2 regions of the Robbsia sp. KACC 23696 genome follow, and region 1 is predicted to be linked to the other one. Evidence: riboswitches for the same ligand, from Rfam matches in the RefSeq annotation. Region 1 holds a riboswitch; the other holds the start of a gene.
What was found. Region 1 has a riboswitch for thiamine pyrophosphate ahead of ABEG21_RS13900 (FAD-dependent oxidoreductase). Riboswitches for the same ligand answer to the same signal wherever they lie in the genome.

Region 1 (14,961 bases):
CGAGACAGCCCAGACCGTTGAGCCTGCCGCAGCGCCGTCTATGCGCGCTGCCGTACAAGCGTCGTTGCCGTTCGACAGCGACGAAACCGACGATCACTCGGCCGACCGGCCAGCTCCCGACACCGGCGTGCGCTCTGCGTCATAATGCCTTTATGAAAAGCCTCTCCGTTGCGCTGGGCGATCGCGCCTACCCCATCCAAATCGGCTCCGGTCTGATCGATCGCAGCGACATCCTGCAAGCGCATTTGCCAACGTCGTCCGGTGCGGGCAAGGGTCTGTTCGTCATTGTCACGAACACGACCGTGGAAGCCCTGTATGGCGATCGACTGCGGCATGCACTGCAGCCGTTGGGGGCGCGTGTCGAGACAATCGTGTTGCCCGACGGCGAGTCCTACAAGCATTGGGACACGCTGAATTTGATCTTCGACCGTCTGCTGGCGGTACGCGCCGATCGCAAGACGACGCTGATCGCGCTGGGTGGCGGTGTCGTGGGGGATATGACCGGGTTCGCGGCGGCGACGTATATGCGCGGCGTCCCCTTCGTGCAGATTCCCACAACCTTGTTGGCACAGGTCGATTCGTCGGTGGGCGGCAAGACCGGCATCAACCATCCTCGCGGCAAGAACATGATCGGTGCGTTCTACCAGCCGCAGGCGGTGATCGCCGATACCGCGGTGCTGAAGAGCTTGCCGCCGCGTGAATTGTCGGCGGGCATCGCCGAAGTGATCAAGACGGCGGCCGTCGCCGACGCGGCATTCTTCGACTGGGTCGAGCGGGACATCGCTGCCCTGTCCGCCTACGATGAAGGCGCGCTAGCGGAGGCGGTGCTGCGATCCTGTACCGTCAAAGCTCGCGTGGTTGCCGCCGACGAGCGCGAAGGTGGTCTGCGGGCGATCCTGAATTTCGGTCACACCTTCGGCCACGCGATCGAAGCGGGCCTCGGCTTCGGCACCTGGTTGCATGGCGAGGCGGTGGGTTGCGGCATGGTGATGGCCGCGGACTTGTCCGTGCGCCTGGGGCTGCTCGACGAAGCGTCGCGGACGCGGCTGGTGCAAGTGAGCGCGGCCGCCAAGTTGCCGATCGCCGCGCCGTCGCTGTCGCGCGCCGCGGTCGCTAGGCTGTCGGGCTCGAACGCCGAAGCGAGCGGCAATGCCGTCGCAGACGCGCAGGCAGACGCACACGCCGCCGATGGGGCATCGGACGCTGATTGCTATATCGATCTGATGCTGGGCGACAAGAAGACCGAAGGCGGAGAAATCAAGTTCATCTTGTTGAAGTCCTTGGGTGAGGCGGTCATCACCGCGGTACCCGATGCCGATCTGCGGGCGACACTGGCCGCAACGATCATTCCGGAACCGTCATGACACCAAACGCGCCGCCGCCGATGACCGATAGCGCATTCGAATCCGGGCTCGCGCCCTATGCGTGTCGATCGGCGGAGACGCGCGGGCGGCGACATGCCGAGCCGCCGCCGAATGCGCGCAGCCAGTACCAACGCGATCGGGATCGTATTGTCCATTCCACCGCGTTTCGTCGCCTCGAATACAAGACGCAGGTCTTCGTCAATCATGAAGGCGACCTGTTCCGTACGCGACTGACCCATAGCTTGGAAGTCGCGCAGATCGCGCGTTCCGTCGCACGCAGCCTGCGTTTGAACGAAGACCTCGTCGAAGCCATTTCCCTGGCGCACGATCTCGGTCACACCCCGTTCGGCCATGCCGGACAGGATGCACTGCACGCTTGCATGCGTGACCACGGCGGTTTCGAGCACAATCTGCAAAGCCTCGCCGTCGTCGACGAGCTCGAGGAGCGCTACGCCGAATTCGACGGCCTGAACCTGTGCTTCGAAACGCGCGAAGGCATTCTCAAGCATTGCTCCCGCGAAAACGCCAAAGCACTCGGCGAGTTGGGGCAGCGCTTTCTCGAGGGGCGGCAGCCTTCGCTCGAGGCGCAGTTGGCCAATATCGCCGACGAGATCGCCTACAACAATCACGATATCGACGATGGCCTGCGTTCGGGTCTGATCACGATCGCGCAGTTGGAAGAGGTCACGCTATGGCGCGAGCATTACCTGGCTGCCAGAACCCGATACGGGGATTTGCCGGGACGCCGCCTGATTCATGAGACGGTGCGATCGATGATCAATACCTTGATCGTCGATTTGACGACAGAGACCACGCGACGTTTGCGAGAGACGGGCGTGCAATCGGTCGAAGACGTGCGCAATGCACGCGCGCTGGTGGGGAGTAGTGAGGCGATGATCGCGCAGGCGCGCGAGTTGAAGCAGTTCCTGTTCAAGCATCTGTATCGCCACTATCAGGTGATGCGGATGGCGAATAAGGCGCAGCGCGTGATCAGCGGGATGTTCGATGCTTTCTCGAGCGATCCGCGACTTCTGCCGCCGCCGTATCAAGCCAGCGAGCTTGCGCGACAACCGCGTTTGATCGCGCACTACATCGCCGGCATGACCGACCGTTATGCTTTGAAGGAGTATCGCCGGTTGTTCGTCGTGGACGACGAACAAGGCTGATGCAAGCGAGGCGGGGCGGCGGCCGCGCTCCGGTGCGACGCCCGCCGCCCCTGCCGCTTAGAACTTATAGCCGACGTTCAGGAAAGCGACGACCGGATTCATTTGCGTCCGCGACTTGCTCACGATATTGCCGTTGGCCGACTTCAACGTAATCGTGCGCGACATCGGCATGAAGGAAACCGATGCGCCGACGAACCAGTGCTGGGTCACGTTATACGTCAAGCCCGCATTGAATACCGGGGCGAAGCCACTTGCGACACTGACGGACCGGGGGCCGCCAAGGCGCTGCGTGAAGGCCGCGTTGGTGATCCTTGCTCCTGTGAACCACGTGTAGTTCAGCCCCAGGCCGACCGATGGGCGAAGCTTATCCGTCGGCTTGCCAAAGTAGTATTTCGCCAGTACCGTGGGCGCCCATTGTCGGGCTTCGCCCAGTTTCCCGTACTGCGATGCGGATCCCGTGCCCATGATATTGAACACCGGCGGGATGCCGGCGGCCATTTCCACGGCGATATGGTCGGTCACGAAATACGCGAAAGTCAGCGCCGCGGTGGCGGTCGGGCTGATGCGGGTCGTCAGCGACGGATCGGTAAACTGCGGCATGGCCCTGCCGCCGATCGACGTTTCCAGCAGCCCCGATCGCGACTGGGGCATGACGATCGCCGCGCCGGTCGAGATCGTGAACGACCCCGCCTGCGCATGGGCCGCTTGAGACGCCACGGAGCCGAGTAGTAGTGCGGCCGATAGGAATCCTACATGATGTCGGCGCAAGTACACGGTCGGGGTGGTGTCAGTCTTGCCGCTCCGTACGGCGCTTCCAGGGGCCGCATGCCCGATGGGGGCGTCAGCGTCTGCCGAATGAACGTGTCTCATCGCCTGTCTCCTAATGTCGTTCTGTGTGTATAGACATGGTGTTTCGTTCGATTATGGGAAGCGATGAGACACAGCACCATTTTTAATATAGACGGCGCAATCTAGGACTTATCTCACTCAAAACGGGCTATCCTTTGCGCAGGAATCCTCTTTCGCCCTGATCCAATGGCTCGCCTAGTCCGCCTTCATGTTCCCGGCATGCCGCAGCATGTCATCCTGCCCGTACGCGTCGGCGTGGCGGCGTTTCGTGCGGACGACGATATCCGTTTCTTTCTCGACACCTTGCGCGGTGCGGCGCGTGCGAACGGGCTGGCGATTCACGCCTATGCGCTAACGCCTGCGATCGTCCATCTGCTGGGCACCCCGCGCGACGCGGACAGCGTATCGAAGACGGTGCAGGCGGTCGGCCGCCGGTATGTCGCCTGGTTCAACCGGCGCTACGGCGCGGCGGGCGCGCTGTGGGATGGCCGCTATCGCGCAACGGTGCTCGATCCCGATGCCTATTTGTTATCGACGAGCATATTGATCGAAGCCGCTGCCGAGCCCGCGCTGCCTCAACTGAGCGCGCACCGACAGCAGGAAATCGCCCACGCGGCGGCCGGCGCCCCAGCGGCCGACGCCCTAACGACCGGCGCCGCAATCGGTGACACGTCGGACGGCAAGTCGTCGGGCGTTACCGTGGCGCGTGTCGAAGCACGCAGAGCGGAGGGATCGAGCATCGATACCCTGTCCGGGCCCCGGAAGTCGAGCTATCCCCATCACGCCGGCCTCGCGATCGACCCCGCGATCACCGACCACGCCTTGTACTGGGCGCTGGGCAACACTCCGTTCGAGCGCCATCGCCGATACCGCGCGCAAGCCGAGCAACCGCTCGACCCCGCCGCAAGCGCGCAGGCCCTGGATGCCGCGCGCAAGGGTTGGGTCCGTGGCAACGACGCATTTACGCAACGATGCGAACGACTCGCTAATCGCCGTCTGACACCACTTCGGCGCGGACGCCCCAAAAAAGTGAATAATGACGATGATTTAACGATGTGACCCTAATTTATAATGCGCCACTTTGGGGCAAATGTAATATTAGGGTCAGAACGTGTTAAATCTTTTGTCCTCTGCTAGGTGATCGCTTATATTGCGAGTTCCCACGGTTGTGTCCGCCTATTCGATACCGGGGTGTCAGGCGCGCGCGCCGACGCCTCAGGGGCCGGATTGTCGATGACGCCGCTGCCGTGGTCGGGATGGGCTTTCGAGTCTGACCGGGCAGGTTTCCCGCGGCGCGCCGCGCCAGTCATGGATTGGCAGGCGTTGCAAGCACGCTGAGCAGTGTTGATAAAAACGGCCGTCGCCCTCGCATTTCGCGGTGTCGGCCTCCAAAACGGTGTCCCCAATGAACGATCAAACGCAACCGCAGGTCGGCTTGCCGACCGCCACCGGCCTCTACGATCCGGCGAACGAACACGACGCCTGCGGCGTCGGCTTCGTTGCCCATATCAAGGGTCGGAAGAGCCACGACATCATTCAGCAGGGCCTGAAGATCCTGGAAAACCTGGATCACCGGGGTGCCGTGGGCGCGGATCCGCTGATGGGCGACGGTGCCGGCATCCTGATCCAGATTCCGGACGCGTTCTACCGCGAGGAAATGGCGAAGCAGGGCATCGTACTGCCGCCGGCCGGCGAGTACGGCGTCGGGATGATCTTCCTGCCGAAGGAACATGCGTCGCGTCTGGCCTGCGAGCAGGAACTGGAACGCACCGTGAAGGCCGAGGGCCAAGTGATATTGGGCTGGCGCGACGTGCCGGTCGATACGTCGATGCCGATGTCGCCGACGGTCCGCACCAGCGAGCCGCTGATCCGCCAGATCTTCATCGGGCGCGGCCAGGACGTGATCGTGACGGATGCGCTCGAGCGCAAGCTGTATGTGATCCGCAAGACCGCCAGCCACCGTATCCAGGCCTTGAAACTGAAGCACGGCAAGGAATACTTCGTGCCGTCGATGTCGGCGCGCACGATCGTCTACAAGGGCTTGCTGCTGGCCGATCAGGTCGGCGTCTACTACCGCGACTTGCAGGACGAGCGCAGTGTCTCGGCGCTGGCCCTGGTGCACCAACGTTTCTCGACGAACACGTTCCCGGCATGGGAGCTCGCGCACCCGTATCGGATGATCGCCCACAACGGCGAAATCAACACGGTCAAGGGCAATGTGAACTGGCTGTCCGCTCGCACGGGCGCGATTTCCAGCGCCGTGCTCGGCGACGACCTGAAGAAGCTCTGGCCGCTGATCTATCCGGGTCAGTCCGACACCGCGTCTTTCGATAACTGTCTCGAATTGCTCGTGATGGCCGGCTATCCGCTGGTCCACGCGGTGATGATGATGATCCCGGAAGCCTGGGAGCAACACGCCGAGATGGACGCGAACCGTCGCGCCTTCTACGAATACCACGCGGCAATGATGGAGCCGTGGGATGGCCCCGCGGCCATCGCCTTCACCGACGGTCGTCAGATCGGCGCGACGCTCGACCGTAACGGTCTGCGTCCGGCGCGTTATTGCATCACCGACGACGACGTCGTGATCATGGCCTCGGAAGCCGGCACGCTGCCGATTCCGGAATCGAAGATCGTTAAGAAGTGGCGCCTGCAGCCGGGCAAGATGTTCCTGATCGACATGGAGCAGGGCCGCATCATCGGCGACAAGGAACTGAAAGACAACCTGTCGAATGCGAAGCCGTACAAGAGCTGGATCGAGGCGGTTCGCATCAATATCGACGAAATCGATCTGAAGGGGCCGGCGCTCGCCGCTGTCGCCTCGGACGCGCCGGTGCTGCTGGATCGTCAGCAGGCGTTCGGCTATTCGCAGGAAGATTTGAAGTTCCTGCTGGCGCCGATGGCGCAGAACGGCGAGGAAGCCATCGGTTCGATGGGCAACGACTCGCCGCTGGCGGTCATGTCGAACAAGGACAAGACGCTTTACAACTACTTCCGTCAGTTGTTCGCGCAGGTCACCAACCCGCCGATCGATCCGATCCGCGAAAACATGGTGATGTCCTTGGTGTCGTTCATCGGCCCGAAGCCGAACCTGCTCGACACGAACAACGTGAACCCGCCGATGCGGCTCGAAGTGTCGCAGCCGGTGCTGGATTTCGAAGACATCGAGAAGATCCGCAATATCGAGCAGTACAGCGGCCACAAGTTCCGCTCGTACGTGCTGGATATCTGCTATCCGGTGGCATGGGGCAAGGAAGGCATCGAAGCCCGCCTCGCCTCGCTGTGCGCGGAAGCGGTGGACGCGGTGCGTTCCGGCTTCAATATCCTGATCATTTCGGACAAGCAGGTCAGCGCGGAAAACGTCGCGATTCCGGCGCTGTTGGCCACCTCGGCCGTGCACAGCCACCTGGTGGGCAAGGGGCTGCGGACCAGCACGGGCCTCGTCGTCGAAACCGGTTCGGCGCGCGAAGTGCATCACTTCGCGCTGCTCGCTGGCTATGGCGCGGAAGCGGTGCACCCCTACCTGGCGATGGAAACGATGGCCGCGCTGGCACGCGAACTGCCGGGCGATCTGTCGGCCGAGAAGGCGATCAAGAACTTCACGAAGGCCGTGGGCAAGGGCCTGATGAAGGTCATGTCGAAGATGGGCATTTCGACCTATATGTCCTACACCGGCGCGCAGATCTTCGAAGCGATCGGCCTGTCGCAGCAATTGATTTCGCAGTACTTCCGTGGCACGGCGTCGAACGTCGGCGGCATCGGCATCTTCGAAGTGGCCGAGGAAGCGGTGCGCATGCACCAGAAGGCCTACGGCAACGATCCGGTGATGAGCAACATGCTCGATGCCGGCGGTGAATATGCGTTCCGGATCCGTGGTGAAGACCATATGTGGACGCCGGACGCGATCGCGAAGCTGCAGCATTCGACGCGCGCCAATTCGTATCAGACGTATAAGGAATATGCGCAGCTGATCAACGATCAGAGCAAGCGCCACATGACGTTGCGTGGCCTGTTCGAGTTCAAGGTCGACCCGACGCGCGCGATCCCGCTCGACGAAGTCGAGTCGGCGAAGGACATCGTCAAGCGCTTTGCGACTGGCGCGATGTCGATGGGCTCGATCAGCACCGAAGCGCATACGAGTCTGGCGATCGCCATGAACCGGATCGGCGGCAAGTCGAACACCGGCGAAGGCGGGGAGGACGTGCGTCGTTATCGCAACGAGCTGCGCGGTATCCCGATCAAGGCCGGCGAAACGCTGGCCGGCATCATCGGTCATGACGCCGTCGTGCGCGATATCCCGCTGCAGGAAGGCGATTCGCTGCGCTCGAAGATCAAGCAGGTGGCATCGGGTCGTTTCGGCGTGACCGCCGAATACCTGGCCTCGGCCGATCAGATTCAGATCAAGATGGCGCAGGGTGCGAAGCCCGGCGAAGGTGGCCAGTTGCCGGGCCACAAGGTCAGCGACTACATCGGCAAGCTGCGTTACTCGGTGCCGGGCGTCGGCCTGATCTCGCCGCCGCCGCACCACGACATCTACTCGATCGAGGACTTGGCGCAGCTCATCCACGACTTGAAGAACGTCAATCCGTCGTCGGACGTGTCGGTGAAGCTGGTGTCTGAAGTCGGTGTCGGCACCGTGGCCGCTGGCGTGGCGAAGGCGAAGGCCGATCACGTCGTGGTGGCGGGGCATGACGGCGGCACCGGCGCATCGCCGCTGTCGTCGATCAAGTACGCGGGTTCCCCGTGGGAGCTGGGTCTGGCCGAAACACAGCAGACGCTCGTGTTGAACCGTCTGCGCTCGCGGATTCGCGTGCAGGCCGACGGTCAGATGAAGACGGGCCGCGACGTGATGATCGGCGCGCTGCTGGGTGCCGACGAGTTCGGTTTCGCGACGGCGCCGCTGGTCACGCAGGGCTGCATCATGATGCGCAAATGCCACTTGAACACCTGCCCGGTGGGCGTGGCGACGCAGGATCCGGTGCTGCGCGCGAAGTTCACGGGCCAGCCGGAACACGTGATCAACTTCTTCTTCTTCATCGCGGAAGAAGTGCGTGAAATCATGGCGCAGTTGGGCTTCCGCACGTTCGAGGAAATGATCGGCCGCGTCGACCTGCTCGATACCCGCAAGGGCGTGGAACACTGGAAGGCGAAGGGCCTGGATTTCGCGAAGATCTTCTCCGAGCCGGCCGCGCCTGCGGATGTGCCGCGTCTTCATGTCGAAAATCAGAATCACGGTCTCGACAAGGCGCTCGATCATGTATTGATCGAGAAGGCCCAGGTTGCGCTGGAGAAGAAGGAGCACGTGTCCTTCATCCAGCCGGTGCGCAATCGCAATCGGACCGTGGGCGCGATGTTGTCGGGCGTGATCGCGAAGCGTTACGGTCACGAAGGCTTGCCGGACGACACGTTGCATATTCAGCTGAAGGGCACGGCGGGGCAAAGCTTCGGCGCTTTCCTGGCGCGTGGCGTGACGCTGGATCTGGTGGGCGAAGCGAACGACTACGTCGGCAAGGGCTTGTCCGGCGGCCGCATCATCGTGCGTCCGACCAATGACTTCCGTGCGAAGGCCGAAGAGAACATCATCTGCGGCAACACCGTCCTCTACGGTGCGATCGAAGGCGAAGCGTTCTTCCGCGGTGTCGCCGGCGAGCGTTTCGCGGTGCGGAACTCGGGCGCCACGGCGGTCGTCGAAGGAACCGGCGACCACGGTTGCGAGTACATGACGGGCGGGACGGTCGTCGTGCTGGGCGAGACGGGTCGGAACTTTGCGGCCGGGATGTCGGGCGGTGTCGCCTACGTCTACGATCCGGAAGGCTGCTTCCCGATCCGTTGCAATATGTCGATGGTGGCGCTGGATCCGATCCTGCCGCGCGGCGAGCAGGAACGCACCGTCGACAAGGCCTTGTGGCATGCGGATCAGACCGATGAAGCATTGCTGAAGGGCTTGGTCGAGCGTCACTTCCAGTTCACCGGCTCGCTGCGGGCGAAGAGCCTGCTGGAGGATTGGGACGCGGCGCGCCGTCAGTTCGTCAAGGTGTTCCCGACCGAGTACCGTCGTGCGCTGGGCGAGTTGCATGCACGCCGTGCGGCAGCGGTGGAAGTGGCCGGGGCGGAAGGCGAGGCGGGTGCCGACAAGGCGGCCAAGACCGAGAAGGGCGGCAAGGCGGGCAAGTCCGGCAAGTCGACGGTGGTGGCCTGAGGCCTAGGCCCGAGCTTGTGTCCCGAGGCCGTGGCCTCGGGCGAGATCCCCACGATCCAGAAAAAAGCGCGCGGCTACCGCGCATCGGCGGTCCGACATCGGACGCCGGCGCCCTCCGGAAATCCGGGGTAGTCCGGGCGCGATGAACAGGGGGTGCATGATGGCGTCAGAACGCTCGCACCCTGTGTTCCTCGCGCGCGGTGGACCGTACCAGCACAACGCATGACCTGCATTGATTGAGAAAAAAATGGGCAAGGCAACCGGTTTTCTCGAGTTCGACCGACTCAGCGAACACTATGAAGCGCCGCAAGCGCGCTTGAAGCACTACAAGGAATTCGTCTTCGCACTGAAGGACGACGAAGCGAAACAGCAGGGTGCGCGATGCATGGATTGCGGCATCCCGTTTTGTAACAACGGCTGCCCGGTGAACAACATCATCCCGGACTTCAACGACCTGGTGTATCGCCAGGATTGGAAGTCCGCGATCCAGGTGCTGCACTCGACGAACAATTTCCCCGAATTCACGGGACGAATCTGCCCGGCACCGTGCGAGGCGGCCTGTACGCTCGGCATCAATGACGACCCGGTCGGCATCAAGTCGATCGAGCACGCGATCATCGATCGTGCCTGGGCCGAAGGCTGGGTGGCGCCGCAGCCGCCGGCCGTCAAGACCGGCAAGAAGGTAGCCGTTGTCGGTTCCGGCCCGTCGGGTCTGGCCACCGCGCAGCAATTGGCGCGCGCCGGCCATGATGTGACCGTCTTCGAGAAAAACGACCGCCTGGGTGGCCTGCTGCGCTATGGCATTCCCGACTTCAAGCTGGAGAAGTGGCTGATCGATCGCCGCGTGCGCCAGATGGAAGCCGAAGGCGTGGTCTTCAAGACGAGCACCTTCATCGGCAAGGACCCGCTGCCGGCGACGATCGCCAATAACGCACGCGACACGATCACGCCGGACCAACTGCGCGAGCAGTTCGACGCGGTCGTGATCGCTGGCGGCAGTGAAACGCCGCGTGACCTGCCGGTGCCGGGCCGTGACCTGGAAGGCGTTTACTACGCGATGGAATTCCTGCCGCAGCAGAACCGTGTCGAAGCCGGCGACAAGCTGACCGACCAGACGCTGGCCACAGGCAAGCATGTTGTCGTGATCGGCGGTGGCGATACCGGTTCGGATTGCGTTGGTACGTCGAACCGTCATGGCGCGACCAGCGTCGCGCAGTTCGAACTGATGCCGCGTCCGCCGGAAGAGGCGAACAAGCCGCTGGTCTGGCCGTACTGGCCGACGAAGCTTCGCACGTCGTCGTCGCACGACGAAGGGTGCGATCGCGACTGGTCGGTCGCGACCAAGCGCTTCGAAGGGAAGAACGGCAAGGTCGAGAAGCTGGTGGCCGCGCGCGTCGAATGGAAGGACGGCAAGATGCAGGAAGTGCCGGGCTCGGAATTCGAAATGAAGGCCGATCTGGTGCTGCTGGCGATGGGTTTCGTATCGCCGGTGCAGGCAGTGCTGGACGCGTTCGGTGTCGAACGGGATCCACGCGGCAATGCGAAGGCACGGACCGACGATGCAGATGGCGTGCAAGCGTACGCGACGAACGTCCCCGGCGTGTTCGCTGCAGGCGATATGCGTCGCGGGCAGTCCTTGGTGGTGTGGGCGATTCGTGAAGGCCGTCAGGCCGCGCGGGCCGTCGATACCTTCTTGATGGGCGCGACCGAACTGCCGCGCTAAGCGTTACGCCGCGACAGGCGGTTGAAAAAACCGCCCGTCGCGTGAACGGCACCCCAGGGCTTGGACACTTATCCAAGCCCTGGGGTTTTTTTATGCCCGCAGCGCTCAGACCGAGAATTCCGCTGCCTTGTCTTCGTCGACGGCGCCATCGTGCGCGGTCTTCAAATCGAGAAACTGGTGGTGGAAGACGTTCAGCGTATCGCGATGCCCCACGCTGACGATCGATGTATCGGGCAGGCGATCGATCAACGTCTGATACAACATCCCTTCCGTCTTCGTATCGAGCGCACTGCTGACTTCGTCGAGGAAAACGACATCGGGGGCTTGCAGCAACACGCGGGCAAATGCGACCCGTTGCTGTTCGCCGGGCGACAGGCGTCGCGCCCAGTGCGACGATTCGGTCAGGTGCGCGGCGTAATCGCCGAGCTGGCAGAGTTGCAGCGCCTCACGGCATTGCGCGTCGGTGAAGGTTTCCTGATCGGACGGATAGCTGAGCGCCGCTTTCAACGTATCGATCGGCATATAGCTTTGCTGCGGAACGAAGAACAGCTTGGCACCGGCCGGAACTTCGATGATGCCGCCGCCGAACGCCCATAGGCCCGCCATCGCACGCAACAGCGTGCTCTTGCCGCAACCCGATTCGCCACGGATCAGCCAGCGCGCGCCTTTCTCGATATGCAGATCCGGGACATGCGTCAGGGTGCTGCCGTTAGGCAGCGCCAAGACCAGCCCCTTCGTATCGATCGACGCGTTCGCGGTCCGGTGCAGATTGATGCCGCCGGACAAGGTCGCCGGCGATTCCGTTTCGAGGAAGTGCTGGTCGTCGATCGCGCGATTGAATTCACGCAGCCGGTTCACCGTCGCGCGCCAGTTTGCCAGCGTGCCGTAACTGCTGATGAACCAGGACATCGAATCGCTGACGGTGCCGAATGCGCTGGAGATCTGCATCAAGGTGCCGAGCGTGAAGGTGCCGGCGAAATACTGCGGAGAGGCCGCGACGATCGGGAAAATGATCGCGATCTGCGCGTAGAGCGAGTTCACCAGCGTCAGCCGCTTCGTCAGCCGCATGATCATCCGCCAGTTGTCGCGGATGCGCGAGAATGCCGTCTTTGCGTGGCCGCACTCGGTTTGCGCTCCGTCGTAGAGCGCGATCTGCTCGGCATTTTCGCGCAGGCGCACGAGCGAGAAACGGAAGTCCGCTTCCACTCGCTGCTGCTGGTAGTTGATCGTTACGAGCGGCCGGCCGGCGCGGAACATGATGAAGGTGCCGACGATCGCATAGAGCAATGCGGTCCACACCATATAGCCGGGAATGTGAAGCTGCACGCCACCCAGCGAGAACGACAGGGCACCCGCGACGCGCCACAAGATATTCGTAAAAGAGAAGAGCGTGACCAGCGTCGAGAGAAAATCCAGCGACAAGGCCAGCGTCGCATGAGCGAGGCTTTGCAGGTCGTCGGTGACCCGTTGGTCGGGGTTATCCGCCAGTCGGTCGCGTTCGATGCGATAGAACGCATGGTCTTTCAACCACCGCTGCATGTAATGATTCGTCAACCACTGCCGCCACTTGAATTCGAGCATCTGGCGGAAATAGATCCGATAGATCGCAATCAGGATCATCGGGAAGACGAGATAGCAGAAGATCAACAAGGAGTGCCAGAAGGCGTTGGCATCCTTGCGCTGGATCGCGTCGTAAAAGGTCGCGTTCCAGCTGTTGAACTGAACATTCAACCAAACCATCGTCATATTCATCACGATGACCAGGGCCAGCAATCCGCGTGCGGACCACCGCTGCTCGGAGACCCAGAAAGGCCGTATCAGGCTCCATGCGGAGATTGGTTTGTCCTGCACGATGATCAGTTCCTCCAATAGGTCATGGGGGCGGTGATGCGCCGGGCCGCCGGGTGTGGCGCATCTGTTGGGCCCGCTGAATAAGACAGGATAAACCTTGGCCCATTGTTTGTTGAAATTCTTAAATAGAGATTAAGTCGTGCCGCGTCTGGATAAGGCGGCACGATTTTGCTGTCGGATGGGTAGACATCGCGGTGCCGCATCGCGCAAAGGGGGCGGGCAGCGTGGCGCTGTCCGTTCCGTCGGTTTTGTGCTGTAATAGGCGGACATGAAACAGGGGTGCTGCGGCCGGCGCGAGGTGAGCGACGGGATGCGGCTGAGAGAGTCCCTTGGCACCCGATCCGGATAATACCGGCGAGGGGAGTTTTCCATTGTGCGCCATGATCGGTCCAGACCCGCCCCCGTGCGGTGAGCGACCCATTGATTGCCGCACGTCTACTCGCGTGTCCGCACGCGGCCAATACGTCGATTCCGGACGTTCTCATCCGCTTCCCGTTTTTCCTCGTCTCATGCCGCCGTGCGGCGTGTCTGCGATCGTGCATGACACCGCGTTGCCCCGCGGGACGAGTCGATGTCTACCAATATTCCACGGCCGGGTGCCGTGTCCGATGTGGCGATCGCCGGCGCAGGGCTGGCGGGGCGCCTGCTTGCCTGGCGCCTGGCGCGCGACGGCGTGCGCGTGGCGCTCTACGAGCGGGCGGCGGCCGACGACGCCAATAGCGGGAGCGCGGCGTGGGTTGCCGCGTCGATGCTGGCGCCGCTGACGGAGGCTGCCGTCGCCGAGCCGTTGTTGGCGTCACTCGGCGCCGCGTCGCTGCAGCGTTGGCCGGAATGGCTGGCGCAACTGCCGCTGCCGGTCTTTTTTCAGCAAAGCGGCAGCTTGGTCCTGTGGCATCCCGCGGACCGGGCCGACGCCGACTTGTTCGCGCGCCGCGTTCGCGCCAATGCGCCTGCCGCCTTGTTGGCCGGGGGCATGGAGGCCGTCGATGGCGCCGGCATCGATGCCCTGGAGCCGGCGCTGCGTGGGCGTTTCCGGCAAGGATGGTGGATGCCGCACGAAGGCCAGCTCGACAATCGCGCCTTGCTCCGCGCGCTGGACCAGGCGCTAGACGACGTCGGTGTGCAACGTTTCCATGGCGTGACGATCGAAGACGGGCGTTGGCCGAGCGCTGCGGTGTGCGTGGATTGTCGCGGATTGGGGGCAAAGCCCGCGTGGCGCGGCTTGCGCGGGGTACGCGGCGAGGTGGTGCGCGTGGATGCGCAGGCGATTGCCTTACAGCGTCCCATTCGCTTCCTTCATCCGCGCTATCCAATTTACATCGCGCCCAAGGAGAACGGCCGCTTCGTCATCGGCGCGACCGAGATCGAAAGCGACGACGCCTCGCCGATGAGCGTTCGCTCGGCGCTCGAATTGCTGTCGGCGGCTTTTGCCGTGCATCCGGCATTTGGCGAGGCGCGTATCGCCGAGTTGAACGTGCAGTGCCGTCCGACCTTGGATCACCATCGCCCGGCCATCACGATGCGCGGCACGCGGGTGGCGATCAACGGGCTGTATCGCCATGGCTTCATGATCGGCCCGGAGGTGGTGTCGCAAGCGCTTGCCCTGGTGCATGCCATGCTGGCCCGACCCGATCGCATTGTCGATGCCAGTGCCGCCCAGGCCGTCTGGTCGGCCCAGCGCGCGGCGTCGCCCTGGCCTGCGCTGTTTGCCGATGCGGCTTCTTCCCACTATTCCGACCCCGTACCCCGCTGAGCCATGGATATCTTGATCAACCAACGGCCCTTTGCCATCGACGACAACGCCAATGT
Region 2 (14,961 bases), 1.6 Mb from region 1:
ATCGTCGCCGTTGGCTTCGGCCTTATCGGCCGCCACGCCCATTTCATCCAAGGCGCGGCTGATCGCGCGATTCGCTTCGGCATCGACGCCGATCGGCGGCACGCCCGGTAGCGTCGGCGCGGCTTGCTCCAGCGTGGCGGCCTCGGCGGCGGCCAGATGATGACTGATGGCGTCCAGCGCGGCGCGGAGAGCGGCGGGTTCCAGTGCCACCGGCATCGCGCCGTCGGTCGCCTTGGCTGCCTTCGCATCGGGGCCGGGGGCGCGATGCGCTTCGGCCCGTTCGGGCAAGGTGGCGCCGGAGGTGGTCGGTAGCGCGGCAACGCCGGCGCTGGCCATCAAAGGGGCGGCCGCGGTGATATGCGAGGCCAGCGCATGACATTGGACGATGAGATCGTTCAGTTCGGCGACATAAATGCGTTTGGACTTCGGTTCGCGCATCATGCGGCGGAAGGCCTGTCCCAGATTGGCGTGCGTCGTATGCACGACCTTGCGTGCAAGGCGAAACTGGTAATCCCGATCCATCGCCTGCGCCTGGCGCTGCGCCGACGTCAGATCGGTCGCCCGCAGTTTGGCATTGGCCTGTCGCACGGCGTCGAGGTAATCACGGATCGCTTTCAGCGCCGCCTTGACGGTCGGCCCCATCAAACGATATTCCCAGTTTGCAAACAGATAGCTGATGCCCACGGCGATCATGCAGCCGACGATGGTATCGACGGCCCGTTCGCCGATCAGCCGCATTCCCACCGGCGCGAGCAGGTGGTAGAGCAGCAGCACATAAGAGGAAATGAACACCACCGCCGCCGCGTAATTGATCAGCAACAGCGAATAGGCCATCAGCATGCAGGCGAAGGTGACGGCCAGGATCAGTGCGGGGTTATGGAAAAAATGCAGGAACACGACGCTGGCGACGCAACCCAGGATGGTCCCGAAAATACGCTGCGTATTGCGTTGCCGCGTCAGTGAAAACCCCGGTTTCAAGATGATGACCGTGGTCAGGACGATCCAATAGCTATTGGTCAGCGGCAGCAGCGCCTGCATCAGCTTGCCCAAGGCCAGAGCGGCCGCGACGCCGAGCGTCACGCGCAGTGCGTGGCGAAAGGGCGGCGACGTCATCGTCAGATTCGACAGCAACTGCGCCGCGGTGATGCGGCGGCTATCGAGGAAGCGCGACAGCGTCTGGTCCACCCGCATCACGGTCTCGGTCTTGTTGCCGCCGTCGGCTTCGCGCGTGCCGCGATGCAGGCGATCGATCATCCGCGCGACGGTCCAGACGCGGCGGAACGTGGCGGAGACGGCCGCATAGGCTTCGGAGTCACGCGCCGGGAAGTTGCGGCGCCGCATCTTGTCGATTTCGTATTCGATCGCGCGCAACTCGGCGCGGTTTCGTACGCGCTGTACCGATGCGCGGTCCTGCAGGATCGCCAGGCCGATTTCCTGCAGATCGTCCGCGCATTTCTCCAGCAGATCGTGGAAGAAAATCAGCAGGTCGGGATTGTCGTTGCCGAAGGTATTGCGCAGCAGCGCGTAGTCGGTGTGCGAGCTGATCGCGGTTTCGTGCAGATCGACGGCGTCGATGAAAAGGTTGAACAACCGGACGCGACGGGGGTCGCCGTCGCTGCGCTTGAGCCGGGGTAGGCGTCGAAGCACGATATCGCGCGCGGCGTCCTGCTGCTCGACGGCGGCGATCTGTTTGTCGACCAGTTCCGAGTAATTGTCTTCGAGGCGGGTCGCCTGGTCATAGAAGCGTGCCCGCGCGCGCAAGTAGTCGGCGATCGAGAAGACCGATTCGCCGAGTACCTGGCGCTCGATGCGGTCAATCTGCGTGCGGCTGAGCAGATAGCTCCAATAGGTGTACCAGAGACTGCCGCCGAGCATCCACGACGCGTTGACCAGCGCGCCGAGCGGCGTCAAGTGCTGCTCGAGCGTCGTGATCATCATGTACAGCGTCGCGAAACTGATCTGCGGACCCTTTGCGCCGAGCATGACGATCATCGACAGACAGAAGGTCAGCGGCACGACGGTCAGCCACAGTGTCAGCGGGTTTGCAGTGGCGATGCCGGTGATCAGGGCGGAGAGAAAGCCGAGCACCGAGCAGGCCAGCATCTCGTTATGCTTGTACTTCAACGGACCGGGCAGGTCGACGACGCTCGCGGCGATGGCACCGCTGGCCACCGTGAACGCCAGCTCCTGTGCGTCGAAGACGAAGAGCATCACGATGCCCGGCAGGACGATGCCGAGCGATATCCGCAAGCCGCTGAAAAGGTGCTGGCTGTAGAGGAACTTTCTTATTTCGATCGAATAGCGCATAAATCAGGCAGAGCCGCTATGGATCATATCGTAGTGGGTCATCGGGCAAGTGCGCGGGCAAATGCGCGATGGCGCGGCTGTCTCTCTGGGCAAGTCTAAAGCATTTCTCAGGCGCGAGACAGTGCGATACCGACGCTCAATCGAGCGACACCTGACCGCGATGGGCTTTCGTCTTTGCCCGATGGGTTTTTTCCTCCAGCCGCCGCCGGACGCTGCCGCGCGTCGGCCGGGTGGGGCGGCGCACCGTCGGCGCGAACCACACCGAGGCGATCAGCGCATGCAGCCGATCCAGCGCATCGATGCGATTCGCTTCCTGGTGCCGTTGGGTCTGGGCCTTGATCAGCAACAAGCCGTCGCGTGTGATCCGACGATCCGACAAATCGAGAAGCCGCGCCTTGACCCCCTCGGGCAAGGACGAGCCCGGGATGTCGAAATGCAGGACGACGGCGCTGGACACCTTATTGACGTTCTGTCCGCCCGCGCCTTGTGCGCGGATCGCGGTGAAATGGTAATCGTCGGGTGCCAGGACGATGCGCGTTGGCGCATCGGTACGGCCGGGAGGGGAAGGCGGCATCGGATAAAAAAGCGGTACTAAAAGAAACAGGAGCAGCGGTGCTGCTCCTGACGAGACTGCCTGTCGGCTATATCGCGCGACGCGCCTTACTTGCCCATCTGATTGCCGATGATACCACCGGCCGCGGCGCCGCCGGCGGTGCCCAGGACGCCGCCGCCCAAGGCGGCGCCCGCTGCACCGCCGAGCCCGGCGCCGACCGCCGTGTCGCGTTGGCGCGGCGTCATGCCGCCGCAGGCGCTGAGACTGCCTAGGAGCGCGAGCGTCGCCAGTCCCGCGCCGATGCGACGCACGGCACGGGCATGCTGGCTAGCCCGCGCGGCGCGCGCATCGGCCGGTGCCATCGTATTCGCCATGGCCGAGCGGCCGTCTTTTTCCAGATTTGCTCTCATGTTCCACTCCTGTCTTCCATCCGACGATTATTGTTTGGCGTTATGTCGAAGGCGTCTGAACGCGCGGCGGACTGCCGGCTGGTAGCGCATACAGGGCGGTGCAGGCAGCGGTCGTGCGGCGCGGAGACGCCAAACGCGTGAGCGGTCGTCGACGTCCCGCCCCTCACGCAGACAGGGTGTAGCAATAAACGATCCCGGTGCGCGGCAGGTAATCAGCTCGGCTGATAGATTTCGGCGCCTTTTTTGACGAACTCGATTGCCTTGTGCGTCATCCCCCGCTTCAGCGCATCTTGCTCGGACAGCCCTTGTTCGGCCGCATAGGCGCGCACGTCCTGCGTGATCTTCATCGAGCAGAAGTGCGGACCGCACATCGAGCAGAAGTGCGCAACTTTGGCCGAATCTTTCGGCAGCGTTTCGTCGTGGAACAGGCGCGCCTTGTCCGGGTCGAGGCCGAGGTTGAACTGGTCTTCCCAGCGGAACTCGAAGCGGGCCTTCGACAGCGCGTTATCGCGAATCTGTGCGCCGGGATGGCCTTTTGCCAAATCGGCGGCATGGGCGGCCAGCTTGTACGTGATCATGCCTTCCTTGACATCGTCCTTGTTCGGCAAGCCGAGATGTTCCTTCGGCGTGACATAACAGAGCATGGCCGTACCGTACCAGCCGATGTTGGCGGCACCGATGCCGGAGGTGATGTGGTCATAGCCCGGGGCGATATCGGTTGTCAGCGGCCCCAAGGTGTAGAAGGGTGCCTCATGGCATTTCTCCAATTGGAGATCCATGTTTTCCTTGATCAACTGCATCGGAACGTGGCCCGGACCTTCGATGATCGTTTGCACGTCATGGCGCCAGGCCACTTGCGTCAGCTCGCCCAGCGTATGCAACTCACTGAGCTGTGCTTCGTCGTTCGCATCGTAGATCGAGCCGGGGCGCAGGCCGTCTCCCAAGGAGAAGCTGACATCGTAGGCCTTCATGATCTCGCAGATGTCTTCGAAGTGTTCGTAGAGGAAGCTTTCGCGGTGATGGGCGAGGCACCATTTGGCCATGATCGAGCCGCCGCGCGAGACGATGCCGGTCATCCGCGACGCCGTCATCGGCACATAGCGCAACAACACGCCGGCATGGATGGTGAAATAGTCCACGCCTTGCTCGGCCTGTTCGATCAGCGTGTCGCGGAAGATTTCCCAGGTCAGCGCCTCGGCCTTGCCGTCTACCTTTTCCAGCGCTTGATAGATCGGTACGGTGCCGATTGGGACCGGACTGTTGCGCAGGATCCATTCGCGCGTTTCATGGATATGCTTGCCGGTCGACAGGTCCATGACCGTATCGGCACCCCAGCGGGTCGCCCAGGTCATCTTGTCGACTTCTTCGCCGATCGACGAGGTCACGGCCGAATTGCCGATATTGGCGTTGACCTTCACCAGGAAATTACGGCCGATGATCATCGGCTCGCTTTCCGGGTGATTGATATTGTTCGGCAGGACCGCGCGACCGCGAGCGATTTCGTCTCGGACGAATTCGGGCGTGATCGATCGCAGCGCGCCGGCCTGCGCGGCCACGCCACCGACGGCGGCGGCGCCGAACGCCTGTCCCGGATGCTGGCGACCGAGCAGGGCGGCCATTTTTTCGCCGGTCGGGCCGGCCGCGCGCAAGCTATCTATATAGGCGAGTCGATTCTGGTTTTCGCGGATCGCGACGAACTCCATTTCCGGCGTGACGATGCCCTGCCGCGCATAGTGCATCTGGGTGACGTTCGCCCCGGCGCGCGCGCGTCGCGGTTGACGCTGAAGGCCGGGAAAGCGCAGTGCGGCGGTGCGCGCGTCAGCAGCGCGTTCCTGGCTGAAGGTACTGCTCAGTCCAGTCAGTGCTTCGGTGTCGCCGCGTGCATCGATCCAGGGCGCGCGCACGGCCGGCAGGCCTTGACGCACATCGATCGGAATATCGGCGTCGGTATAGGCGCCCGACGTGTCGTAGACGTAGATCGGCGGATTCGGCTCCGCGCCGAAGCTGGCGGGGGTATCGGACTGGCTGATTTCGCGCATCGGCACCCGGATGTCCGGTTGCGAGCCGCTGACGTAGATCTTGCGGGAATTCGGCAGCGGCGTAACGGCCGCGGCATCGACGTGGGCGTCGGCGGATTGGAAATCGGTTTTGGCATGCATCGCGGAGCTCCGTTCTGTTTGGAAGGCGCCGGCAACACCGGCGCCGAATCGGCAAGGCGACTCTGACGGGAACGGACTCGTGAAATGCACGCGAACGCCGGCAGGGTCTTTCGCGGCGCGGCCGGACGCAAGTAGGCGTAACAGCCGCGCTGCGCGCGGCGCAAAGGTCAGTGAGAAAAGCGGGGATCGAACGTGAATCCGCGACGATGACCGACAAGGGTCGCGCGGAAGGTCGAGGAAGGGAGGCACGCCACGGATCGAGGGCCGGTCCGGATCGGTCCGCGCGGATGAAATGACAGCGGACAGCCGGCAACCCGCCAGGCCCTCCCACTGCACCGCACGACACAATCACTCCTTCGTAGACCAAGGCGCTTCCTTCGCTGGCATTATCCAGATCAGGTTCGAAGGGTATTTCTCACCGTCGGCCAGTCAGACTGGCCGCAGGACCCCTGCGCGTTGATAGGCAGACAATACACAAAGCGCCGCGGGACGGCAAGCAACGCTGTTACAAAACAATCGGCAAACCGTTATTGTTTGGTTGACGATGGTGCTAGGGATTACCCTATAATAGGGTTAACCCGTGAGGTCACGCCTCTCCCTAGGAGCCTGCCATGAAGCTGCTGGATTCGTTTGTCGCCCTCGTATTTCGGCGTGCTGCTGCACGACGCGAAGCGCGTGATGCGGCGTATCTGGCCGAGGCTGCCGATTTGACCGAATTGGCCGCCCGCATGCAGGAATTGGAGCGCCGCACGGCAATTCGGAGAAACGCGCGGAAGCAAGCGATCGCAGCCTGATTGTTTCCCGCGTCTCCGCGGCAGGGCGGGTATTCGGGGCGGCCGATCGGCCTGCACGAAAAAGAAAAAAAGCACGCTCTATCACGAAGCGTGCTTTTTTTCGCGGTCGCGCGAGTCTATCCGGCGTTAAGTAAGTCTTGGCGATTCCTCTGTCTCACGCACTGCGCTAGGCCGAAAGCGCCTGCCGACGGCGTTATGGCGCTAGTACACGCCACGTTGCTGATTACTTGTGCTTTTCAGCCGAGTTCGACAGCGCGTTACCGCCCGCCGAAATATCCTGACCGGCGCCGGACACCGTATTGCAACCGGCCAAAACCGACAAAGCCGTGGCGGAGAGCAGCAAAAGGGCGACGATACGCTTCATGGTGTGTTCCTCATCCTGTTATTGTTGACGAATCAAAGTTTATTGAGCGTCGACGCCATCCACCTCACCTTTCATCATTTCGATCGGAATCGCGCCTGAATGGCGGCTGGACCGTCGAGCCGATGCGCCTGATCGATGGCCGCGTCGTCGTTCACTCGCCTGTGCAAGCAAAATTCATGCGCAGGGAGAAACCTGGGGCCATGCTATCCCGTCCGCGGCGGGGAGGCTGTCAGCCGACACCGATATCCGTGTAAGACCATTCTGACGCGCCATCCGTCGTGCCAGCGCGGGCGGACCGGCGATATCCCTTCCGCCGTGTCGGTGTATTCCCACATGAAAACCGGCCATACGCCGATTACCGGTAGGGGTATGAGTCCGTACCATGGGGTCCATTGTTTCGGCAATAGACCAAAAAACGAGAAGGGGGTACACCATGTTGAAATGGGCACTGATTTTCGCCGTCATCGCGTTGATAGCGGGCGTATTCGGCTTCACGGGCATTGCGGCGGGCGCAGCCAGCATCGCGAAATTCCTGTTCATTCTGTTCCTGGTGCTGTTCGTCATCTTCCTGCTGCTCGGATTCACGGTGGCTAAAAAGATTGTCGATTAGCGGTCTCTCGATGATCCACGGACGAGCGGGCGCGACTCTTGCTCGAGCGTACGTGGATCGCGCCGATTGTTCACCGCATGGGCACGACGGACACAGACCTACCGACAGAATTTCCGACAGAATTGAGGAGCAGTCATGGCTAATGCATTGAAGCAAGTCAAGCAGGCAACCCCGACCCCGGCCGGCAAGGACGATTTTTCGATCGACCTCGACACCATTCGTCGCCGCGCGCGCCAGCACATCAAGGACGGTGCGGTAACCGAGTCCTATGCGGCCAACCGTGAAACGGTGTTGAAGCTGTTGAATGAATCGCTGGCAACGGAAATCGTCTGCACATTGCGTTACAAGCGCCACTATTTCATGGCGAAGGGCATCCACGCAGAGCCGGTGGCAGCGGAATTCCTGGAACACGCAAACGAAGAGCAGGAACACGCGGATATGCTCGCCGAGCGCATTGTTCAACTGGGCGGCGAACCGAACTTCTCGCCGGAAGGGCTCCTGACGCGCTCGCACTCGGAATATGTCGAAGGGGATTCCCTGAACGATATGATCCGGGAAAACCTCGTGGCCGAGCGCATCGCGATCGACACCTATCGCGAAATCATCGCCTACCTGGGCGATAAGGATCCGACGACGCGCCGAGTCTTTGAGACGATTCTGGCGGTGGAAGAGGAACATGCGGATGATATGGCCGACTTCCTCGACCCGGACGACGGTGCGAAGGAAAACCATCGTTGATCGAGCAGGGACGGTCGATTGCACGTGAAACGATGTGATCGATGCCCCGGATCAGCCGGCGCGGCGCTTGCCGCGGCCGGCTTTTGCGTTTGCGTATGTCCCGGCAGATCGGGCTGCGACGCGTTAGAATGGGTCTCCCTCCCTTGGAATGGCCCCCTCGAATGATTGAGATCCTGATCGCTGATGATCACGCGATCGTACGCAACGGTCTCGCACAAATCGTTTCCAACGAACCGGACATGCGGGTCAAGGCGGAAACGGCGAGTGGCGACGACACGATAGCGCGGGTGCGTGAGACCACGTTTGACGTCGTCCTGCTGGATATTGCGATGCCGGATAAGAACGGTATCGATACGTTACGCATCATCAAGCAAATTCGCCCGGACATGCCGGTTCTGATGCTATCGGGTTATCCGGAAAAGCAATACGCGATCAGTCTGCTGCGCGCCGGTGCCAATGGGTATGTCGCGAAAGACGTTCCGCCATCGGAAATCCTGCGCGCTATCCGGACCGTCGCAAGAGGCCACCGATACTTGTCGGAGTCGATTGCAGACGCTTTGGCGCGCAAGCTCGAACAGCCGAATGACGCGTTGCCGCACGAGACCTTGTCCGAGCGGGAATTTCAGATTTTTTGTAAATTGTCCCAGGGGCGTCTGCCCACCGAAATCGCCGACGAACTGCATCTCTCCGTAAAAACGGTCAGTACCTACCGTTCACGTGTGCTCGAAAAGATGGGCATGTCGACGAACGCGGATCTGACTTACTACGCCATCAAGAATCATCTGATCGATTGAGCCGCATTTCCCATCGACGGTAGAGGGAAAGCGGTGTGACGTGCCTAGCGCTGCGCCAAACCCGCGCGCAGGCGGGTCACGCTGATCGCGGTCGCGAGCACGCCCGCACCCGCTGCGATCAATAAAGAAAGCCTTATCGCCTCCGCGTCTGCCGTCGCCGCGCTCGATGCCATGTCCTGCGCGCGGGCACTTGGCGGGGTTGCGTCGCTTGCATCGCTGTTGGCAAGGGGCACGGTGCTGAGCGCGAGCACGATGGCGACCACTGCCGCGCCGAAGCATTGGCCGAAGGTTCGCATGATTGCCAGCACACCGGACGCATTGCCACTGAGGGCGCGCGATACGTTGCCGAGCATCTCGCGATTGTTCGGACTTTGAAAAAAGCCGAATCCGATGCCGCAGACGAGTCCACGCCACCCGATATCCCAAGGTGACGCGTGCATCGGCAGCATGGCCAACAGGCCCAACCCAATTGTAAATACGAGCAAGCCGGCCGTCGACAGAACGGCGGGCGGATAGCGGTCGGCCAATCGCCCCGCGTGCGGCGCCGCCAGGACGATCCCGATTGGCCAGGGCGTGAAGAGCAGCGCGGACACGAACGCGCTATAGCCGTAGGCGTTCTGAAACAGGAAGGGCAGCGCGATAAAGGTGATGCCCTGTCCGACGAACGAGGCTAGCGAGGTCAAGGCAGCGAGGGAAAAGCGGCTTGACCCGAACAGCGCCAGCGGCAGCAAGGGCTCAGCGGCGCGGCGTTGTCGGAAGATGAAGAGGACGCCGCTGACGATGGCCAATGCGCCATAGCCCGTGGCCTCCGCGATCGCGCGCGAATGCGTCGCCGGAGCGCCTAGACGCGAGCACGCATCGGTGGCCATGATCAACGCGCCCATCGCCGCGGCCGACAGAACGGCACCCGGAATATCGAACGGCGCGTCGGTTGGCGTGCGGTTGTCGGGAACGGCCTTCAGCGACAGCACGATCGCAATCGCGCCGAGCGGGACATTGATGGCGAACAACCATTCCCACCCCAGGACGGTCAGCAAGGTGCCGCCGAGTGTCGGGCCGATGGCGGTGCTTGCCGCCACGAGCAAGGCGTTGAGACCGAGGATGCGGCCGAGCAGACGTGTCGGAAAGACGGTGCGATAGATGGCCGGGCCGATGCTCAGCGCGGCGGCGCCCCCGATGCCTTGCAGCAGGCGCATCACCGTCAGCATGTCGAGCGACGTCGACAGAGCGCATCCCAGCGACGCGAGGGTAAAGACAATCAGGCCGCCGGCGAACAGCGCCCGGAATCCCACGCGATAGGCCAGGGCGGCAAACGTGACCAAGGTCATGGCGGCGCTGAGCAGATAACCGTTCGCGACCCATACGGTCGCGGCGGGACTGACATTCAGCGCTTTGCCGATGGAGGGAAGCGCGACATTGACGATCGAGCCGTCGAGCACCGCCATTGCGGTCGCGGTCATCACCGCGATCATTGCCAGCCGGCGTTCAGGCCCCGGCAACCCTTCGTCGGACGGCTCGTCCGAAAACAACCCCATTCTGCTTTCTCCACGGCACTGCGTTCGCGCGACGCGCGGTCGAATGCGCGCATTCGCGCATTGCTTGGAAGGCCGCCGCGTCGGTACCGCCGCATTGGACGCCTGTATTCTATGCCGTGTCAAGAATATGGCGACCGCGCCCCTCGGACAGGCGCGCGTCGGACGCGGTAATGCTGTTGGTATCGCGCCAAACCGATGGTAGAATGCCGCTCTTGCCCGCCGGGGTGATGAAATTGGTATACATAGCGGACTTAAAATCCGCCGCCGCAAGGCGTACGGGTTCAAGTCCCGTCCCCGGCACCACTGAATAATCAAAAACTTAGCGATATTCTCCATCGCTATGCCAAAAGCCGGGTGTGGGTTTTTCCTACTCACACCGGTCTTCTTGTCGTCAGGCTTCGGTCGATTGCGTTTGTCGAACGCGCCGGAGCACGCCGCGCGTCGCGTTATCGCCCCAACAGCTTGATCTAGCAAAAATAACGCCCCACTAGGCACTTCTCACCTTACAAAACATCAAGAACAACTATTTTGTGCCGTTATCCTAGGGAAGCCCACGGATATTCGTCGCCGTCCTGGGTGTCGCATGGCTGGCAGGTCGGCCGCCTTCCCGCGTGATTGCGACGAAGCTTTTCTCTGCCGATTTGTCAACGATGACCCAACACGCCAGCCGCCGTAAGCGCGCCATTGTCCTGTCCGTCGCTCGTCCCGTAGGGACCGTTGCGCGTCGGAATCACGCGCCATTCCCGCGCTCGCCTTCCCGCGACGCAGACGTAGCAACGCTGCTTCCGTTCACCCGAACCATGTGGTTTCGTGCATCGGCGGCAGCCGTGTTGCTGACCGCATTGTTGCTGCCGATCGGCCATGCAAGGGCGGATGGCAGTCTCATCACAACGGCTGTCCAGGTTTCGTTAAAGATTCAGCAAAGCTGTCAGATCGATTCGGCCGATGCTTCGGGCGCCGCGGTTGCGGGCGCGGCGACCAGCGATGCGCAGGCGACGCTCGCCGGCGCATCACCGTCGTCGACCACGCCGTCGAGTGGGGCGACGGGCGCGACCGGGACGGCGACGTTGGCCAGTGCCGGAACCGGCGCAGGCGCGGACGTCGCGCCGAAGGTCAGTTGCCAGTTCGACGAACCGTATGGGGTACTCAGCAGTACGGCCTTCGATGCAACGACCCGGGCCCTCACTGGTGAGGCGGTGGCGGGGGAGGGAACGATCCAAGTCGCCAGCTGGACCGTTCTGTTCTAACGTGTCGGTTCGCGGCACGCATCGCCGCGATTAGAAGGCGATGGTCGCCGTGATCGTGTCGGTATAGCTGCCGGGCGGCGGCGTGGTCTGTGTCGGCACCAGCCCATAGACCGGAACGGTCTGCGCCAAGCCGGTGCCGATCGCGGTGTAGGTCGCCGTGCCGTTGGTGCCGTCGCCCCAGACGATCGTTCGGGCGCTGTCCGAATACAGCTGATAGGACACGGTGCGACCCGCCGGGGAAATCATCGTCCGCGCACCCACGTTCGCGCTCGTCCCACCGTTAAGTGAAATACGGTAAGCATCGTTATTGGTGCAGGTGACGCTCAAGGAACCGGCCGTGCTCAGCGGCGCGCTTAATCCCGTCGCTGCCGCAAACGCGACATTCGTCGTGGCGATCGTGCAATTGTTGACGACGGGGGCGCTCACGGAAAATCCAAACGTCCCCGTGCTCGCCACCGTGTTGCAAGCCGGCGCCCCCAGCAAATAGAAGCCCGCACGCAAGGCGGTCTGTCCGGCGGCAATCGTCTGCGTATAGGACGTGGTCGCGTTATTCTGCGTCGGCACGGTCGGCTGATTGGCGGTGATCTGTCCGTAGTAGGTCACCGTCGCGCTGGCCGTCGTGCCGGTGACAGGCTTCGTCAATGTCACGCTCAAGGGCGTCGTATTCAATGTCGAGGCGCCCCAGGTGATCGTCCGCCCGGCGTCGGTGTACAAGCCATAGGCCAGTGTATTGCCGCTTGCGCTCAAGGCGCGCGGCGTCGGCGCAGTCAGATCGAGGCACACCAGCACATTCGGTGTCAGCGTGACGCTATTCCACGTGCAACTGACCAGTATCGAACCGCTGCCATCGACCGAGGCCCGGTTGATCGGACTTACATTGCCGAAAGAGAGACTCGTCGGTGTCGCCGTACAGGTTTCGGCATGGGCAACCTTCGGCAGCAACGCGCAGAGGAAGGTCAACAGCACGAGGCAGAGCAGGATCGAATGTAGTCGCCGCGTCGTGGTCATGGTATCGCCCCACGCGCACCGCTTGCTCCGCTCGCACCCTCGCGCCGTGGCGTGATCGTGCGCACCGCGGGACTGTCGTCTTGCTTGTCCGCCTGCGCACCGGTCGGCAGCCCGGCACGCGATGTTGCACCGACCCCTCCGGCACAGACCAGCGGCCCGATCGTTTGCAGCGCACCATCCGGCGCGCGCGCGTAATCGAAGCGAACCTCGCAGCTGCGCTGGCCGTCGGTGATGCGTAGCCGGTTCGAGGCTTGCAGCCCATCGACGAACGTCTGCCCGTCATAGCCGACAATCGTTTCCTTTCCCGTGCTCAGATTGATGACCCTAAGACCCGGCGCCAGCGGCAGCCGATTTTCGTCGATCAGCGTAATCGATGCGGCGTCATAGCGCCCGATGCCGAAGTGGCCCAGCACGCCGGCACGCGATTCCGGTACCAGGTCGATCGCGGTCGATGACACCTGCGCATCGGCGGGCAACTTCATCGCATCGATGCTGACCTGGTTGTGCTGATAGGCGTTGAGATCCGGGATCAGCAGCAGGCCGCGCGAATTCGTCTCGCCGATCACGCGGTTCTGGTGCAGGACGGGGATGCCTTTGACGCCGTCGGTCGACACCAGCGCGAACGCGTCGTCGATGCGACGTGAGAGCAGGACCGCGCCGTCCATCAAGGCGATGGCGCCCTGCAGATCGAGCGAGGTGTTGACATGCCCTTGGAACGATTGTGCGACCGCCGTTACTTCGCCCGCATTGCCAATATACGAAACCTGGCCCTGATCGTATCCCAGCGTGCCCGCATGACCGTGCTGGACGGCCCAACCGAAACCGCCGGCATAGTCGGACGGACGCGTGGCGCTCACATTATAGGAATCGACACCATTCTGACGTCCCGCCGTCGCATTGATCGACGTGCCGCTGCCGCCGCTGCGACTGCTACCCAGTCCGAAGTTCATCGACACGAAGAAGCCATTGCTCGGCTGATCGCCAAAATCCTTGAATAAGGACAAGTTGATCGATCCTACCGTGCCGACACTGACCACATAGGAAAGCGAACCGATGCGTGAACTTGGCCCAGAGCGTTGCCGCAAGCCGATATAGCTGAGCGCCATGGACTGCCGCTTCAGAAAGGGCAGCGATACCGTCGCACGATCTTGCGCCGTCGGAACGATGTCGCCTTCGCGCGCGGCGGTATCGCCGTAATTGCCGAGCGTGCGAATCGTCTCTGCATTGACCGAGAAATTCTGGCGAATCAATTGATAGCCCAGATCGATCTGCTGCCCGGCATACTTGCCGGCGCTGACGGCCAGCGCGCCGTTGAAGACGCCAGCCTGACCCAGGCGAACGAGGCCGCCGGCGCCCAGCACGCCCTGGCCCGGCATCAGCTCTGCATGGCTGTTTAGCGTGATTTCGGAGGTATAGCCGTAGGCGGTCGTCTGACTGATGACCGGGCGCGCATCGTAGTCGAACGACGACAGACCGTAGTTGCGTCGCAGAAAGCCGGCTTCCACCGAATAGCTGGTGAGTCCGGCCGCCAACAGCCGCGTATCGACGTATAGCGGCACTGACGTACTGATCGTGCGCCCGAGCGCGTCGCGCGTCACGACCGTGGCGACGCCGGCGCCGGAGATGCCCGGCACCTGATTCAGCACGAAGGGCCCGGTGGGCACTTGCGAGCTGAACTGGCGAATATCGTTGATATAGAGATCGACCGATGACGGTACGGCCGTCGTCCCGCGCAGGCTTGGAATCGGATAGGTGATCAAATCGGGGCGCAGCGCGAAATTGCTGCGCCATTGCACGCCGCCCATCCGCAACGAGCGCGACCAGCCGAGCGAGGATGACAAGGTGTCGCCGACCAGCAACGTCGAGAGCGTGTCCTGTTTCGATCGGGTCCACGATGTGTCGTAGCGCGTGAAGCGAGTCTGGCTCCGACCCACGTCGAGGATGCCGGTCAGGCTGAAGACGCCCGTCGGCGCGAAGTAGCGGAACTCGTCGAGCATCGACGTGCGCCATTGCGGCGTGGTCTGGCTATAGAGGTCATAGTTGATGACCAGACCACGCTGCGATGTCGCCGTCGACGGTGCGGCCACCGAGCGCGCGTTCAGCGTGCTGGGCTGCCGCAACGCGTCGGGCACTTGCAGAGCGACGCTCTGGCGCGCCGCGTCGAACGTATAGCGCAGGCCGGTCAAGCTATCGAGCGGGACGTCGGGCTGCGCGGTGAGGCCGAGCCGGTCGGTCAGGATTCCCAGGTCGCGCAGATCCCGCCCGCTTGCCGACAACCGGCCCGCGCGCGAAACGAAGCGCGCGATCAAGCCGGTCGCCTCGCCATTGATCGTCACGTCCAGATAGAGCTCTTGCGGCGCTGCGGAGCCGTCGCCAGCCGGCTTTTGTGGCGGCGCGCCGCCACCCAGATCGAGGCCCCCGGCGCGGGCATCGCCGACGTTG

Region 2: another riboswitch for thiamine pyrophosphate. It lies ahead of thiC (phosphomethylpyrimidine synthase ThiC); the one in region 1 lies ahead of ABEG21_RS13900 (FAD-dependent oxidoreductase).

The regions. Positions count from the first base shown of each region.
Region 1 covers NZ_CP156626.1:3,304,577-3,319,537, reverse strand. Annotated here, with positions in the region: gene aroB (3-dehydroquinate synthase) at 153-1,364, shown strand; gene ABEG21_RS13930 (deoxyguanosinetriphosphate triphosphohydrolase) at 1,361-2,530, shown strand; gene ABEG21_RS13925 (OmpW family outer membrane protein) at 2,588-3,400, opposite strand; gene ABEG21_RS13920 (transposase) at 3,599-4,438, shown strand; partial or broken gene ABEG21_RS13915 (glutamate synthase-related protein) at 4,785-9,470, shown strand; gene ABEG21_RS13910 (glutamate synthase subunit beta) at 9,826-11,301, shown strand; gene ABEG21_RS13905 (ABC transporter ATP-binding protein/permease) at 11,407-13,152, opposite strand; TPP riboswitch at 13,418-13,532, shown strand; gene ABEG21_RS13900 (FAD-dependent oxidoreductase) at 13,724-14,905, shown strand; gene thiS (sulfur carrier protein ThiS) at 14,909-14,961, shown strand, end outside.
Region 2 covers NZ_CP156626.1:1,727,234-1,742,194, forward strand. Annotated here, with positions in the region: gene ABEG21_RS07200 (FUSC family membrane protein) at 1-2,307, opposite strand, end outside; gene arfB (alternative ribosome rescue aminoacyl-tRNA hydrolase ArfB) at 2,444-2,881, opposite strand; gene ABEG21_RS07210 (glycine zipper 2TM domain-containing protein) at 2,968-3,222, opposite strand; gene thiC (phosphomethylpyrimidine synthase ThiC) at 3,483-5,429, opposite strand; TPP riboswitch at 5,785-5,890, opposite strand; gene ABEG21_RS07220 (DUF3563 domain-containing protein) at 6,041-6,223, shown strand; gene ABEG21_RS07225 (entericidin A/B family lipoprotein) at 6,447-6,587, opposite strand; gene ABEG21_RS07230 (DUF1328 family protein) at 7,021-7,197, shown strand; gene ABEG21_RS07235 (ferritin-like domain-containing protein) at 7,333-7,935, shown strand; gene ABEG21_RS07240 (response regulator transcription factor) at 8,097-8,729, shown strand; gene ABEG21_RS07245 (MFS transporter) at 8,774-10,264, opposite strand; tRNA gene ABEG21_RS07250 (tRNA-Leu) at 10,483-10,567, shown strand; gene ABEG21_RS07255 (hypothetical protein) at 11,065-11,511, shown strand; gene ABEG21_RS07260 (spore coat U domain-containing protein) at 11,542-12,519, opposite strand; gene ABEG21_RS07265 (fimbria/pilus outer membrane usher protein) at 12,516-14,961, opposite strand, start outside.